DNA from 3 places in the Streptosporangium sp. 'caverna' genome. Region 1 is predicted to be linked to each of the others. Evidence: riboswitches for the same ligand, from Rfam matches in the RefSeq annotation. Region 1 holds a riboswitch; each other region holds the start of a gene.

Evidence for each region. A riboswitch is a leader RNA that binds a small molecule or an ion and turns the genes downstream of it on or off. The one in region 1 is predicted to bind cobalamin.
Region 2: another riboswitch for cobalamin. It lies ahead of metE (5-methyltetrahydropteroyltriglutamate--homocysteine S-methyltransferase); the one in region 1 lies ahead of DKM19_RS15955 (CbtB domain-containing protein).
Region 3: another riboswitch for cobalamin. It lies ahead of DKM19_RS30700 (ribonucleoside-diphosphate reductase subunit alpha); the one in region 1 lies ahead of DKM19_RS15955 (CbtB domain-containing protein).

The regions. Positions count from the first base shown of each region.
Region 1 is NZ_CP029711.1:3,625,362-3,629,714, forward strand. Features, by position in the region: gene dop (depupylase/deamidase Dop) at 1-942, shown strand, start outside; adenosylcobalamin (AdoCbl) riboswitch at 1,060-1,153, shown strand; gene DKM19_RS15955 (CbtB domain-containing protein) at 1,197-1,391, shown strand; gene DKM19_RS15960 (CbtA family protein) at 1,399-2,145, shown strand; gene DKM19_RS15965 (histidine phosphatase family protein) at 2,145-2,708, shown strand; gene DKM19_RS15970 (putative cobaltochelatase) at 2,705-4,353, shown strand, end outside.
Region 2 is NZ_CP029711.1:5,286,985-5,291,337, reverse strand. Features, by position in the region: gene metE (5-methyltetrahydropteroyltriglutamate--homocysteine S-methyltransferase) at 1-1,298, opposite strand, end outside; cobalamin riboswitch at 1,405-1,616, opposite strand; cobalamin riboswitch at 1,711-1,901, shown strand; gene DKM19_RS23425 (ABC transporter substrate-binding protein) at 2,069-3,286, shown strand; partial or broken gene DKM19_RS23420 (iron chelate uptake ABC transporter family permease subunit) at 3,283-4,353, shown strand, end outside.
Region 3 is NZ_CP029711.1:7,022,215-7,026,567, forward strand. Features, by position in the region: gene DKM19_RS30695 (ribonucleotide-diphosphate reductase subunit beta) at 1-238, opposite strand, end outside; gene DKM19_RS30700 (ribonucleoside-diphosphate reductase subunit alpha) at 264-2,486, opposite strand; cobalamin riboswitch at 2,853-3,055, opposite strand; gene DKM19_RS30705 (tripartite tricarboxylate transporter substrate binding protein) at 3,061-4,083, opposite strand; gene glmS (glutamine--fructose-6-phosphate transaminase (isomerizing)) at 4,309-4,353, opposite strand, start outside.

The sequences.
Region 1 (4,353 bases):
ATCGGCCAGGACTCGCGCAGCGAGGGCTTCCAGATCAGCCAGCGGGCCGACTTCTTCGAGGTCGAGGTGGGCCTGGAGACCACGCTCAAGCGGCCGATCATCAACACCCGGGACGAGCCGCACGCCGACCCGGAGAAGTATCGCCGCCTGCACGTCATCATCGGTGACGCCAACATGTCGGAGATCTCTACTTACCTGAAGCTCGGATCCACCGCGCTGGTCCTCGCCATGATCGAGGACGGTTACTTCACCCGCGATCTCACCGTGGACAACCCGGTCCAGGCCCTGCGGGCGGTCTCCCACGACCCCACGCTCAAATACGAGATCTCGATGCGCGACGGCCGCAAGCTGACGGCCGTCCAGCTCCAGATGGAGTATCTCGAGCTGGCGCGCAAATATGCCGAGGAGCGCAGCGCCAACGGCGTGGACGAACCCACCAAGGACGTCCTCGACCGCTGGGAGTCGGTCCTCACCCGCCTGGCCGAGGACCCGATGCAGCTCTCCAGGGAGCTGGACTGGGTCGCCAAGCTGGAACTGCTGGAGGGTTACCGCACCCGCGACAACCTTCCCTGGTCCCACTCGCGCCTGCAGCTCGTCGACCTCCAGTATTCCGACATCCGGCCCGACCGCGGCCTGTACAACCGGCTGGTCGCCCGGGGCCGGATGCAGCGGCTGGTCACCGAGGAAGAGGTCCAGCGGGCCGTCGAGATCCCGCCCAGCGACACCCGCGCCTACTTCCGCGGCCGCTGCCTGAGCCAGTACAGCGAGTCGGTCGCCGCCGCCTCCTGGGACTCGGTCATCTTCGACATCCCCGGCCGCGAGTCGTTGCAGCGCGTTCCGACCTTGGAGCCGCTGCGCGGCACCAAGGCCCACGTGGGCGAGCTGTTCGACCGCTGCCGGACCGCCGCCGAGCTGGTGACGGCCCTCACCGGCGAGCAGTGACCCTTCAGCTGTAGGGGAGGCGGCCCGATCGGGCCGCCTCCCCTACAGTCATGCCCAATTGGTCGCAGTGTCCGGATTGACGGGGGATAGGTAACCGGGGTACGTTCCGGGGGATTTGTGGCGGTGCGAGGGAAATCCGGTGAAATACCGGTGCGGTCGCGCCACTGTAACCGGCACTTCAGCGCCGGAAGCCAGGTCACTCGACCGCCACCAACCTACGAAAAAGGGACGCGTAAATCCCGAAGGAGGTGCCTGTGAGCCAGATCTCGGCTCCGCAAGCCCAGCCCATCCCCCTGTCCTCGCTCACCTGGTGGCTGCTCGCCGTACCGGTGCTGCTGCTGCTCGCCTACCTGGTCACATTCGACCAGGGAGCGATCTCGCAGACCGGTAACTACCTGCACGAACTCATGCACGACGGGCGCCATCTGCTCGGCGTTCCGTGTCACTGAGCCACAGGTGATCACCAAACTCATCGTCCGGGGACTCCTCGTCGGACTGCTCGCCGGGCTGTTCGCGGCCGCCTTCGCCTACACCGTGGGCGAGCCGCGAATCGACCAGGCCATCGCGATCGAGGAGGCGGCCTCGGCCGCCGCCCCGGCCGCAGAATCCCACTCCGAGGCCGCGGAACCCGCGGCCCACTCCCATGGGGAGGACGAGGCACTGGTCAGCAGGGACGGGCAGCGCTTCGGGCTCTTCCTCGCCCTGGGCCTGTACGGCCTGGCCGTCGGGGGCCTGTTCGCCCTCGTCTACGCGACCCTGCGCGGCCGGGTCGGACCCCGGTCCGAACCGGTGCTGGCGGTAACCCTCGCGGCCGCCGCCTTCAGTGCCATCGTCCTCATTCCCTTCCTGAAATATCCAGCCAACCCACCCGCGGTGGGCGACCCCGAGACGATCAACCAGCGCACCGTGCTCTATCTGGTCGCGGTGCTCATCGGGATCCTCGCCGTCGCCGCGGGCACCGCCGCCTACCGGTATGCCGCAGAGCGTGAGCCCTGGCTGCGGTGGCTGGCGGCGGGTGCTTCGACACTGATCCCCGTGGTGGTGGCCTGGATCCTTCTTCCGGAGATCAACGAGGTGCCCGCGGGCTTCCCCGCCGACCTCCTGTGGAACTTCCGGATCGCGTCCATCGGCACCCAGGCGGTGTTCTGGACCGGCATCGGCGTACTGTTCGCCTTCGCCGCGCGCAGGCGCAGCACGGTGTGATGACCGCCCCCTCGGGGGTCACCCGCCTGCTGCTCGTCTGCCACGCCTCAACCTCGGCGACGGTACGGGCCGCGTTCCCGGGCGACGAACCGCTCGACGGACGCGGCCTGCGCCGGGCCACGGACCTGGCGCGGGAGTTCGGCCACGGCTCGGCGGCCTGCCCCGCCGAGCTGCGCTGCGTCCAGACCGCGGCGGCACTGGGCCTGCGGATCGACCCCGACCCGCTGCTCGCCGACTGCGACTACGGACGATGGAGCGGCCGGACGCTCGGTCAGGTCGAGGCCGCCGAACCCGAGGCCCTCGCGTCCTGGCTCGGCGATCCCGCCGCGGCGCCCCACGGAGGAGAGTCGATCACCGTCCTCCTCGGCAGGGTGGCCGGCTGGCTCGCCGGCCGCGCCCCCGGGCGGCTCGTCGCGATCACCCACCCCCCGATCATCCGCGCCGCGGTCGTCCACGCCCTCGGGGCGCCGGCCGCGGCCTTCTGGCGGATCGACGTCGCACCGCTGGCCCGCGTCGCGCTCACCGGCCGTGGCGGGCGCTGGCAGCTGAGCTACACCCCATGACGACATGCAAGGAGACCTCGAAGGTGCGTGACTCCCGCTATCCCTTCACCGCGGTCGTGGGATCGGAGGACCTGAAGCTCGCGCTGATCCTCAACGCCGTGTCCCCCCGCTCCGGCGGAGTGCTGGTCAGAGGGGAGAAGGGCACGGCCAAGTCCACGATCGTGCGAGCGCTGGCCGCGCTCCTGCCACCCGTCGAGGTGGTGAGCGGTTGCCGCTTCTCCTGCGACCCCGCCGCCCCGGACCCCGAGTGTCCCGACGGGCCGCACGAGGCCCGGACGGAAGCGGTGGAGCCTCCGGCTCCCACGGCCGGTGCCGTACGGCCCGCCCGCCTGGTCGAGCTGCCGGTCGGCGCCTCCGAGGACCGGCTGGTCGGCTCCCTCGACATCGAAAGGGCCCTCACCGAGGGCGTGAAATCCTTCGAACCCGGTCTCCTGGCGGGCGCCCACCGGGGCGTCCTCTACGTGGACGAGGTCAACCTGCTCCATGACCACCTGGTCGACCTGCTGCTCGACGCCGCCGCGCTCGGCACGTGCTACGTCGAGCGTGAAGGCGTGTCGGTACGGCACGCGGCCCGGTTCCTGCTGGTGGGCACGATGAACCCCGAGGAGGGGGAGCTCCGGCCGCAACTGCTCGACCGCTTCGGGCTGACCGTGGAGGTCCGGGCGTCGCGGGAGCCGTCCCAGCGGGCGGAGGTGGTCCGGCGGCGCCTGGCGTTCGAAGCCGATCCGGAGGGGTTCGCCGAGAGGTGGTCCGGCGAGGAGCGGGAGCTGGCGCGGCGGATCGCCGAGGCGCGGGCCCTGCTGCCCCAGGTGGTGCTGCCCGACTCCGCGCTGTGGCAGATCGCCACGATCTGCGCGGCGTTCGAAGTGGACGGGCTCCGGGCCGACCTGGTCACCGCGAGCGCGGCGATCGCCCACGCCGCCTGGCAGGGCCGTACGGAGGTCACCGCCGACGACGTGCGCGAGGCCGCCAGGCTCGCCCTTCCGCACCGCCGCCGCCGTGACCCCTTCGACGCTCCGGGCCTGGACGAGTCCAAGCTGGAAGACCTCCTGAACCAGATCCCCGAGACCCCGGACGGCGCGGGCCCCGAGGACTCGGATCCGGACGACTCTCCTCCGGAGGGTCCGGGGCCCGACGGCTCGGGACCCGATGATCCGGGTCCGGAGGGTCCGGGCGGCGGTGCCCCTGCCGACGCAGCCGACTCCACCGACTCCACAGCCCCCGCGACGCCGGATGTTCCGGGCGCCGGCGCCCCGGACCCCGGCACGCCGGACACACCGGGCACACAGCCCCCCGCCGACTCGAAGCCGGCGACCGGCTCCGGCGGCCGCGAACAGACCTTCGACGCCGATCCCGCGGCGAGGACCAGGCTGTTCACGGTCCCGGGGGTCGGCTCGGGAGCTCCGGGACGGCGGTCCAGGGCCATGACCCCCCTCGGCCGGACCACCGGCGCCCGCGTCCCCGAGGCACGCCCGGGCTCCCTGCATCTCAGGGCGACCGTCGGCGCCGCCGCGCCGTACCAGCGCGAACGCGGCAGGAACGGCCCCGGCCTGGTCCTGAGGCGCGGAGACCTCAGGGAGGCCGTCCGCGAGGGCCGCGAGGGCAACCTGGTCCTGTTCGTCGTCGACGCCAGCGGATCCATGGC
Region 2 (4,353 bases), 1.7 Mb from region 1:
TCGGCGCGGGCCTGGCGCACCTCGCCGGTCTGCGGGAAGGAGCCGATCGTGGTGGTGGCCAGCGGCGGCAGTACCAGGCCGGCGTGCTGGATGGCCAGCCGCTCGGCGTGTGGCGCGCGCGGGGTGCCCTGGCCCAGCGCGTCCAGCCGGGCGCGCACCCGGGGGTTGAGGAACCTCTCGGTGGCCCCGCTGTCGGCAGTGATGGTTTCTTCGCCGTTCAGGGCGCGGCCGAGCCGTACGACCTCGTCGACCTTCTGGCGGGCGAAGGCCAGCCGCGGGCGCAGCCGGGGCTCCAGTGAGGTCTCGGCCCGCAGGTCGAGCGGGACGTGCAGCAGCGAGCAGGAGGTGCTCACCACCAGCCGATCACACAGGCCGAGCAACGCCGCGCAGGTCGCCAGCGCTCGCGCGGGGTCGGTCCGCCAGACGTTTCGGCCGTCGACGACGCCGGCGACGAGAGTCTTGCCGGGCAGCCCGCCGATGGCGGCCAGCGCCTCCAGGTTCGCGGGAGATGAGACGAAGTCCAAGCCGATCGCCTCGACCGGGCAGTGGGCCAGGATCTCCAGCGCGGGTCCGATCTGCCCGAAGTAGGTGGCCACCAGCAATCGCGGGCGGCTGCTGAGCGAGCCCAGCCGGGCATAGGCGCGGCGCAGTGCGGCCAACTCCTCCTGCGTGCGGTCGGCGGCCAGCACCGGCTCATCCAACTGCACCTGCGCCACCCCGGCCGCGGCCAGGCGCTCCAGCAGTTCGGCGTAGAGCTCGACCAGACCGTCCAGCAACTGCAGCGGTGCGAAATCCGGTGTGGTGGCCTTGGCCAGCAGCACGAACGACAGCGGTCCCAGCAGTACGGGCCGGGTCTCGATGCCCATCTGGAGCGCCTCGCCGTACTCGGCCAGCGGTTTGCTCCAGTCCAGCTGGAACCGGGTCTCCGGCCCCAGCTCGGGGACCAGGTAGTGGTAGTTGGTGTCGAACCACTTGGTCATTTCCAGCGGCGCCACGCCCTCGGCGCCGCGGGCCATCGCGAAGTACGGATCCGCGGCGCCGGCGAATCGCTCGGGGGTCGCGCCGACCAGTGCGATGGTGTCCAGCACGTGGTCATACAGGGAGAAGGTGTTGGACGGGACGGCGTCCAGCCCGGCGGACGACAGTTCCCGCCACGTTTGCCGCCGTAGTTCGGCGGCTGTCTGCCGCAGGCTGCCTGCGTCGATCCGTCCCGCCCAGTACTGCTCGGTCGCCCGCTTCAGTTCGCGGTGGGCCCCGATGCGCGGATAACCCAGGATGGTCGTGGTGACCTGATTCATGGCGTCTTTCCCTCGGCTCATGCCATGTCGGTCCACGCTCGCGCGGAAGGCATGCGAAAAGACGCATCCCCGGTCCTCCCACGAGACCATGGACCACCACGCGCCGGACGGCGCGTGGGCGATTGGCAGGTCTTCGGACTCGTGGGCGTCGTGCTCGCTCCTACCGGCCGTCGCTTCCCAGATGACGCGCATCCAGTGCCGATGACGGCGTTCGTTCCCACTCACCGCTGCGGGGCAGTCCCGGATTCACACCGGGTTCCCTCTTACGACTTCCGGTGTCCACAGGACGCCGGAAGAACCAACCGCGCTCGGAAGCATATCCTCAGCCCCGCTCCCACCCACGACGGCGCCATCGCCCAGAGTTCCTCTGTTCGTCAGATGCGTCCGGTCAGGGCAGGGGCCGCTTTGTCCTTGATGGTGGTTGTGCGACCATGGCCGGTGAAGGCGACGGCGGAACGAGGAAACCGGTGTGAATCCGGTGCGGTCCCGCCACTGTGATCGGCGAGCGAATCCCGAACAGGCCACTGCCCGCACGCGGGTGGGAAGGCCGGGAGGAGCATCGACCCGAGAGCCAGGAGACTCACGCTGTCGCCTCCTCACGAAATGGGGCGGATCTCCCCAAGAGAGGAACGGTGACCGTCATGCGGTTCTCCTGCCATGGCGCCCTTCAGCCTGCCCAGCGTGCAGGACTCTCCTGGTGATCCGGCCTCTCGCCCGTCGCGGCGGCCGTCGAGGAACGGTGGCCGCGGCCAGTTTCCAGGAGACCATCCATGGGCATCCCCCGCCCGATCGCCGGCGTGTTACTCGCCGTCCTGCTCGCCGCCACCGCCTGTGGCGCTCCCGCGTCGCAGGGCTCACCGAGTGCTTCGGCGTCACCGTCCCCAGCCGGGGCCGAGGGTCGTTGCGTCACGGGCTTCGACGCCGCCAAGGACTACTTCCCGGTCAAGCAGACGCTCGAGTACGCCACCAACCTCACGCTGACCTACGCCAAGAACTACCAGGTCGCCACCGTCAAGCAGCCCGCGCCCGGGGCGAAGCCGGAGACCTACGTGCTGGTGCGCTGCGGCACGCCCGCCCCACCGCTGACCGGTGAACTGGCCGGCGCGGTGACGGTCGAGACGCCCATCACGACACTGTTCTCCGCCGCGACGACCCACCTGCCGCTCATCACCGAACTCGGCGTGCTCGACACTCTCAAGGGCGTTTCCTCAGCCGGGTACATCACCTCGGCCGAGGTCTTGTCCCGGGTGAAGTCCGGGGCGATCACCGAGTACGCCGCCGGCCAGGAGGTCGACACCGAGAAGGTCATCGCGACCAAGCCCGACGTGCTGATGAGCGGCGGCACCGAGGACAAGGCCTACGGCCCGTTGCGTCAGGCCGGGATCAAGGTGGTGGCCAACGCCGAGTGGCTGGAGTCCACCGCGCTGGGCCGCGCCGAGTGGATCAAGCTGATGGCCGCGCTGACCGGCACCGAGGCCAAGGCCACCGGCGTCTTCGGCAAGATCGAGAGCGACTACACCGCCCTGGCGGCCAAGGCCGAGGCCGCCACCCCCGTCACGGTGCTGCCCGGCCAGATGTATGAGGGGCAGTGGTCGATGCCGAACGGCGGCAGCTACGTCGCCGGACTGATCAAGGACGCCGGCGGCACCTACCCCTGGGCCGGCACCGCCGGGTCGGGCAGCACGACCCTGGACCTGGAGGCCGTCCTGGCCAAGGCCCAGGACGCCAAGGTCTGGCTCGCCACGGTCAACGAGTGGAAGACCCTGGCGGATGCGGAGAAGACCGACGCCCGCTACGCCAAGTTCGGCGCGTTCGAATCCGGCAACCTCTGGTCGGCCAACAAGGCCCTGGGCCCCGGCGGCGGCAACGACTTCTACGAGCGCGGGGTCGGCCGCCCCGACCTGATCCTGGCTGACCTGGTCGCGATCTTGCACCCCGAGCTGGCTCCCGGCCACGCGTTCGTCTTCTACCAGAAGATGACCACGTGACGGCTCTGGCCGGCGTAGCCGTCCCGGCGCTCAGTCGCCGGACGGTTGTGCTGACCGCGCTGGCCGTGGCCGTGCCGGCCGCCTTCGCGCTGGCCATCATGCTCGGCTCGACGTCGATCCCGCCGGCCCACCTCCTGCCCGCGCTGCTGCGCGACGCCGGCGCCGATGCGGGCACGCAGGTGATCGTATGGACGGTGCGGCTACCGCGTGCGATCACCGCGGCGCTGGCCGGCGCCGCGCTGTCGGCCGCCGGGGTGCAGCTGCAAACGCTGTTTCGCAACCCGCTGGCCGAGCCGTACATCCTGGGCGTGAGCTCCGGCGCCAGCCTGGGGGTGGCCCTGGTCATCGTCGGCTGGGGCGGTACGGCGGGTGCGTTCACCGCGAGCGTCGCGGGGCTCGGCCGCGCCGGGGTGGTGGTAGCCGCCTCGGTGGGGGCGGCCATCGTGCTGGCGTTGGTGCTGATCTTGTCGCGGCGCGTCAAGTCGGTGGTGACGTTGCTGGTCGTCGGGGTGATGGTCGGCTCGGCCGCCACCTCGCTCATCACGTTGCTGCTGGTCTACACCGACCCGCAGCGCGCCTAGCAGTTCATCAGCTGGGGCCTGGGCAGCTTCGCCGGCACCACCTGGGGCGATCTGGGGATCTTCGCGCCGGTCTGCGCCGCCGCCCTGGTGTCGGCGCTGGCCGGGGTCAAACCGCTCAACGCGTTGCTGCTGGGGGAGAACTACGCGCGGACCATGGGGGTGCGGGTACGGCGGGTGCGCATCCTCACCCTGCTGACCGCCTCGGTGCTGGCCGGATCGGTCACCGCCTACTGCGGCCCGGTGGCCTTCCTCGGCCTGGCCGTGCCGCACCTGGCACGGCTGGCGCTGGGCACCGCCGACCACCGGGTGCTGATGCCGGGAGTCGTGCTGCTCGGCGCGGTGGTGGCGCTTTTGTGCTGCGTGGCCACCCAGGCGCCCGGCAGCGGCGTCGTACTGCCGCTGAACGCCGTGACGACCCTCCTCGGCGCACCCGTGGTGATCACCGTACTGCTGCGCAGCCGCGCGGCCCGGACCGGACTGGGGATG
Region 3 (4,353 bases), 3.4 Mb from region 1:
GGTAGAGGTTCAGCACGAGGTTGTTGGCCACGATCGAGTCGCCGGTCGCGAAGAACGCGACGAGGCGGTTGATCAGGTGGCGTTCCTCGGGCGTCATCCTGGCCAGGTCGGCCAGGTCGGAGTTGAGATCCACCTCCTCCACGGTCCAGGTGTTGCGGATCGCGGCCCGGTAGCGCTCGTAGAACTCCGGGTAGCGCATGGGCCGCAGCGTGAGGTCCATTCCAGGGTCGAGCAACATCAGGGAAGAGCCTTTCAAGAATTGCCTACTGGCAGGCGTCGCAGTATTCGGGGTTCTCCAGGGAGCAGGCGACGGCCTCGGGGTCGAGCACCGTCTGCGTCACCGTCTGTGTCGCCGTCTGCGTCGCCACGGTGGCCTGCGCGATCCGGGTGGCCGGACGCGAGCGCAGGTAGTAGGTGGTCTTGAGGCCGGCCTTCCACGCGTAGGCGTACATCGAGGACAGCTTGCCGATGGTCGGCGTGGCCATGAAGAGGTTCAGCGACTGCGACTGGTCGATGTACGGCGTGCGCGCGGCGGCCAGGTCGATCAGCGCCTTCTGCGGCAGCTCCCAGGCGGTCCGGTAGAGCACCTTGAGGTCGTCGGGGATCTCGGGGATGTCCTGGACGGAACCGTCGGCGCGCTTGATCGCGTCGCGGATCTGCGGGGTCCACAGGCCGCGGGCCTGCAGGTCGCGGACCAGGTAGCGGTTGACCTGGAGGAACTCTCCCGACAGGGTCTCGCGCTTGAAGATGTTGGAGACCTGGGGCTCGATGCACTCGTAGCAGCCCGCGATGGAGGCGATGGTGGCGGTGGGCGCGATCGCGATCATCAGCGAGTTGCGCAGGCCGGTCTTCGCGATCCGATCCCTGATCGCCGTCCACTCCGCCGAGCGCGCGGCGTCGTAGTGGTCGGGGTGGAGCACGCCGCCGGCGGCCCTGGTCTCGTCGTAGGAGGGATGACGGCCCCGCTCGACGGCCAGGTCCGCGGACGTGCCGTAGGCGGCGAGCGCGATCTCCTCGGAGATCCGGGTGGACAGCTCCAGCGCCTGCGGCGAGTCGAACGGCAGCCGCAGCGCGAACAGCACGTCGGCCAGGCCCATCACGCCCAGCCCGATCGGGCGCCACTTCTCGTTGGCGGTCCTCGCCTCGGGGGTCGGGTAGAAGCCCAGGTCGATGGTCCGGTCCAGGAACCGTACGGCGGTGCGGACGGTCGCGCGCAGCCGTACCCAGTCGACCCCCTCGTCGAGGAGATGGGCGGCGAGGTTGATCGAGCCGAGGTTGCAGACGGCGGTCTCGGCGTCGTTGGTGACCTCGAGGATCTCGGTGCAGAGATTGGAGAGGTGGATGACGTTCTCGGGTCGGGCCGTCTGGTTGGAGGTCCGGTTGGCCGCGTCCTTGAAGGTCATCCAGCCGTTGCCCGTCTGGGCCAGGGTGCGCATCATCCGGCCGTACAGGGAGCGGGCCGGGATCTGCTTGACGAACCGGCCCTCGGCCTCGGCGGCCCGGTAGGCCTCCTCGAACGCGGCGCCGTACAGGTCGGTGAGGTGCGGGACCTCCTTGGGGTCGAACAGCGACCAGACGCCGTCGGCCTCGACCCGGCGCATGAACTCGTCGGGGATCCAGTTCGCCAGGTTCAGGTTGTGCGTACGGCGGGACTCCTCGCCGGTGCTGTCCCGCAGTTCGAGGAACTCCTCGACGTCGGCGTGCCAGGACTCCAGGTAGACGCAGGCCGCGCCCTTGCGGCGACCGCCCTGGTTGACCGCGGCGACGCTGGAGTCCAGCGTGCGCAGCCACGGCACGATGCCGTTGGAGTGGCCGTTGGTGCCCCGGATCAGCGAGCCGCGCGAGCGGACCCGGGTCCAGGCGATCCCGATCCCCCCGGCGTACTTGGACAGACGCGCGACCTGCCCGTAGCGCTCGTAGATGGCCTCCAGGTCGTCTCGGGGAGAGTCGAGCAGGAAGCAGGAGGAGAGCTGGGGCCTGCGCGAGCCGGAGTTGAACAGCGTGGGCGAGCTCGGCAGGTAGGACAGGGTCGCCATGAGCGCGTACAGCTCGGCGGCCTCCTCGACGGTCTCCGACAGGCCGCAGGCGACCCGGAGGAAGAAGTGCTGGGGGCGCTCCAGGACCTTGCGGGTCTCCGGGTGGCGCAGCAGGTAGCGGTCGTAGACCGTGCGCAGTCCGAAGTACTCGAACCGCTCGTCGGCGTCCGGCGCGATCAGCGCGTCCAGCGCGACGGCGTGGGCGGCCACAAAACGGGCCAGCCCGTCCTGGATGAGCCCGGCCGCGTGGGTCGCGGCGATGGACTCGGAGAAGGTCCGGACTCCGTGCCCGGCGGCCTCGTCGGCGATCAGCTCGGCCAGCATCCCGGCGGCGATCCTGGAGTTCGCCGGATCAGTGATCACCCGGGCGGCGGCCTCATCGATCGCCAGCCGGCGGTCGACCGGGTCGTTCCCGATCTCCTTGGCGACGTCGACCAAGGTCTGTGTCACGTGTTACCCCTCGCGTGCTCGTAATTCCCCCTGTTGGCTCTCGCCGGAAGGGCGCACGCGTCTGAAACGGTTCCGGGCATGCCGGACCGCCTCATTCCGCGAGCCCTCCCTCGAGGCCCTGGACAGTTTTCATGGTCGAGTCGCGCCTCACCTTGCACACTCCAGGCCGCTTCACACGTCCCTCGGTGCCCGGTTCGGCTCCCTCGCTCATGACATGGTCGAGTCGCGCCTCACCGCGCACACTCCAGGCCGCATCACACGTCCCTCAATGCCCGGCTCGGCTCCCTCGCTCACGACATGGTCGAGTCCCGCCTCACCTTGCACACTCCAGGCCGCATCACACGTCCCTCAGTGCCCGGTTCGGCTCCCTCTCCATGCATCACCGGCAGGTCTTCGGACTCACGGGCGCCGTGCTGATGCCTACCGGCCGTCGCTTCCCAGGCAAGGTGCGCCCAGTGCTCTCATGACGGCTTTCGTTCCCGTTCACCGCTGCGGGGCAGCCCCGGACTCTCACCGGGTTCCCTCTTACCTCGCCCCTCTCGGAGCGAACCAGCAACGAGGAAGGATCCTACATCTAGGGGCGCTTGACGCAACCACCCCTACACCTTGTGCTCGAAGACTTTAGAAGTCCTAGATCGTAGAGCACCCCGCGGGTGCGTCCGGTCTCGGTGACGAGCCACTGGCGGAAGTCCTCGCCGCTCAGGTACACCCGGTTCCAGCCGTTGGCCGCGCACATCTCCTGCCAGCGCGGCGTGGCGTCCAGCCGGTCGCACAGGGCGACCGCCGCGTCCCGGTCCTCGGGGCGCATGTCGCGGGGGCCGAGCAGGCCGCACCAGTCGCTGTACTCGAGCCGGACCTCCAGCTCCATGAGCGTCGGCGCGTCGATCCCGTCGATCCGCTGGCCCGAGGAGACCACCAGGGGCCTCATGCGGCGCGCGGCGATCTCCTTCTTGAAGGAGCGGGCCGATCCCAGGATCGCGGCCACCCGGCCGTCGTAGAGCGCCTCGACCGCCTCGGACCACCCGGGGTAGCCGCTGTATTCCAGCAGCCGGGCATCCACCCCGAGGCACTTGCCGATCATTCCGTAGAGCACGTGGTCGGAACCGCCCGTGGACTGACCGCCCACCACCAGCCCGGCCGGATCGCGGCGGAGCACCGCCACGAAGTCGTCGAAGGTGCGCAGGTTGGAGTTCGCGGGGACGACCAGGGCCGCCCAGTCGCCGATCAGGCGGGCGAGGGGGGTCGTGGAGTCCACCACGGCGGCGGCGTTCGTGATCTCCGCCCCGGCCACCATCGGCATTCCCGTGAGAAGCAGCTGGCCGTCGCTCATGAACGGGCCGTGGGCGGCGGAGAACGTGTTCATCGTGGCGGCGTCCAGACCGCCCGGATGGTTGCTCACCCCGACGGTCCTCGCCAGTTTCGCCTCGACCAGAACGGTGGCCAGCGTGCGTACGGCCAGATCCCAGCTCTGCCCGTGAGCCATGGGCGCGATGATGGACAGCCTGTTGGCTGTGGACGCGCCGGAGGTCCTCGTCGCACCGCAACCTGCGACGACCATGATCCCCGCGGTGAACGCGAAAAACCCCCTACGACGCATAAGGGCCCCTTCCCCCCAAGATCCCCCTATACCCCAGGTTACCCTCATGTCACTTTCTGTCACATGTTGGGGGGTCATCGCCCGAGACGGGGTTCCCCGACGCGCGTTCGCCGCGCCGGGGAACCCCGTGAGCCGGGAGGGCAGAAGGGACCCGAGACCGCCCTCGGGGCCGGACGAGGAGGAGACCTCAGAGGCCGGAGGATCCCGGGGAGACCGGCGCCCGGATCACTCCACCGTGACGCTCTTGGCCAGGTTGCGAGGCTTGTCCAC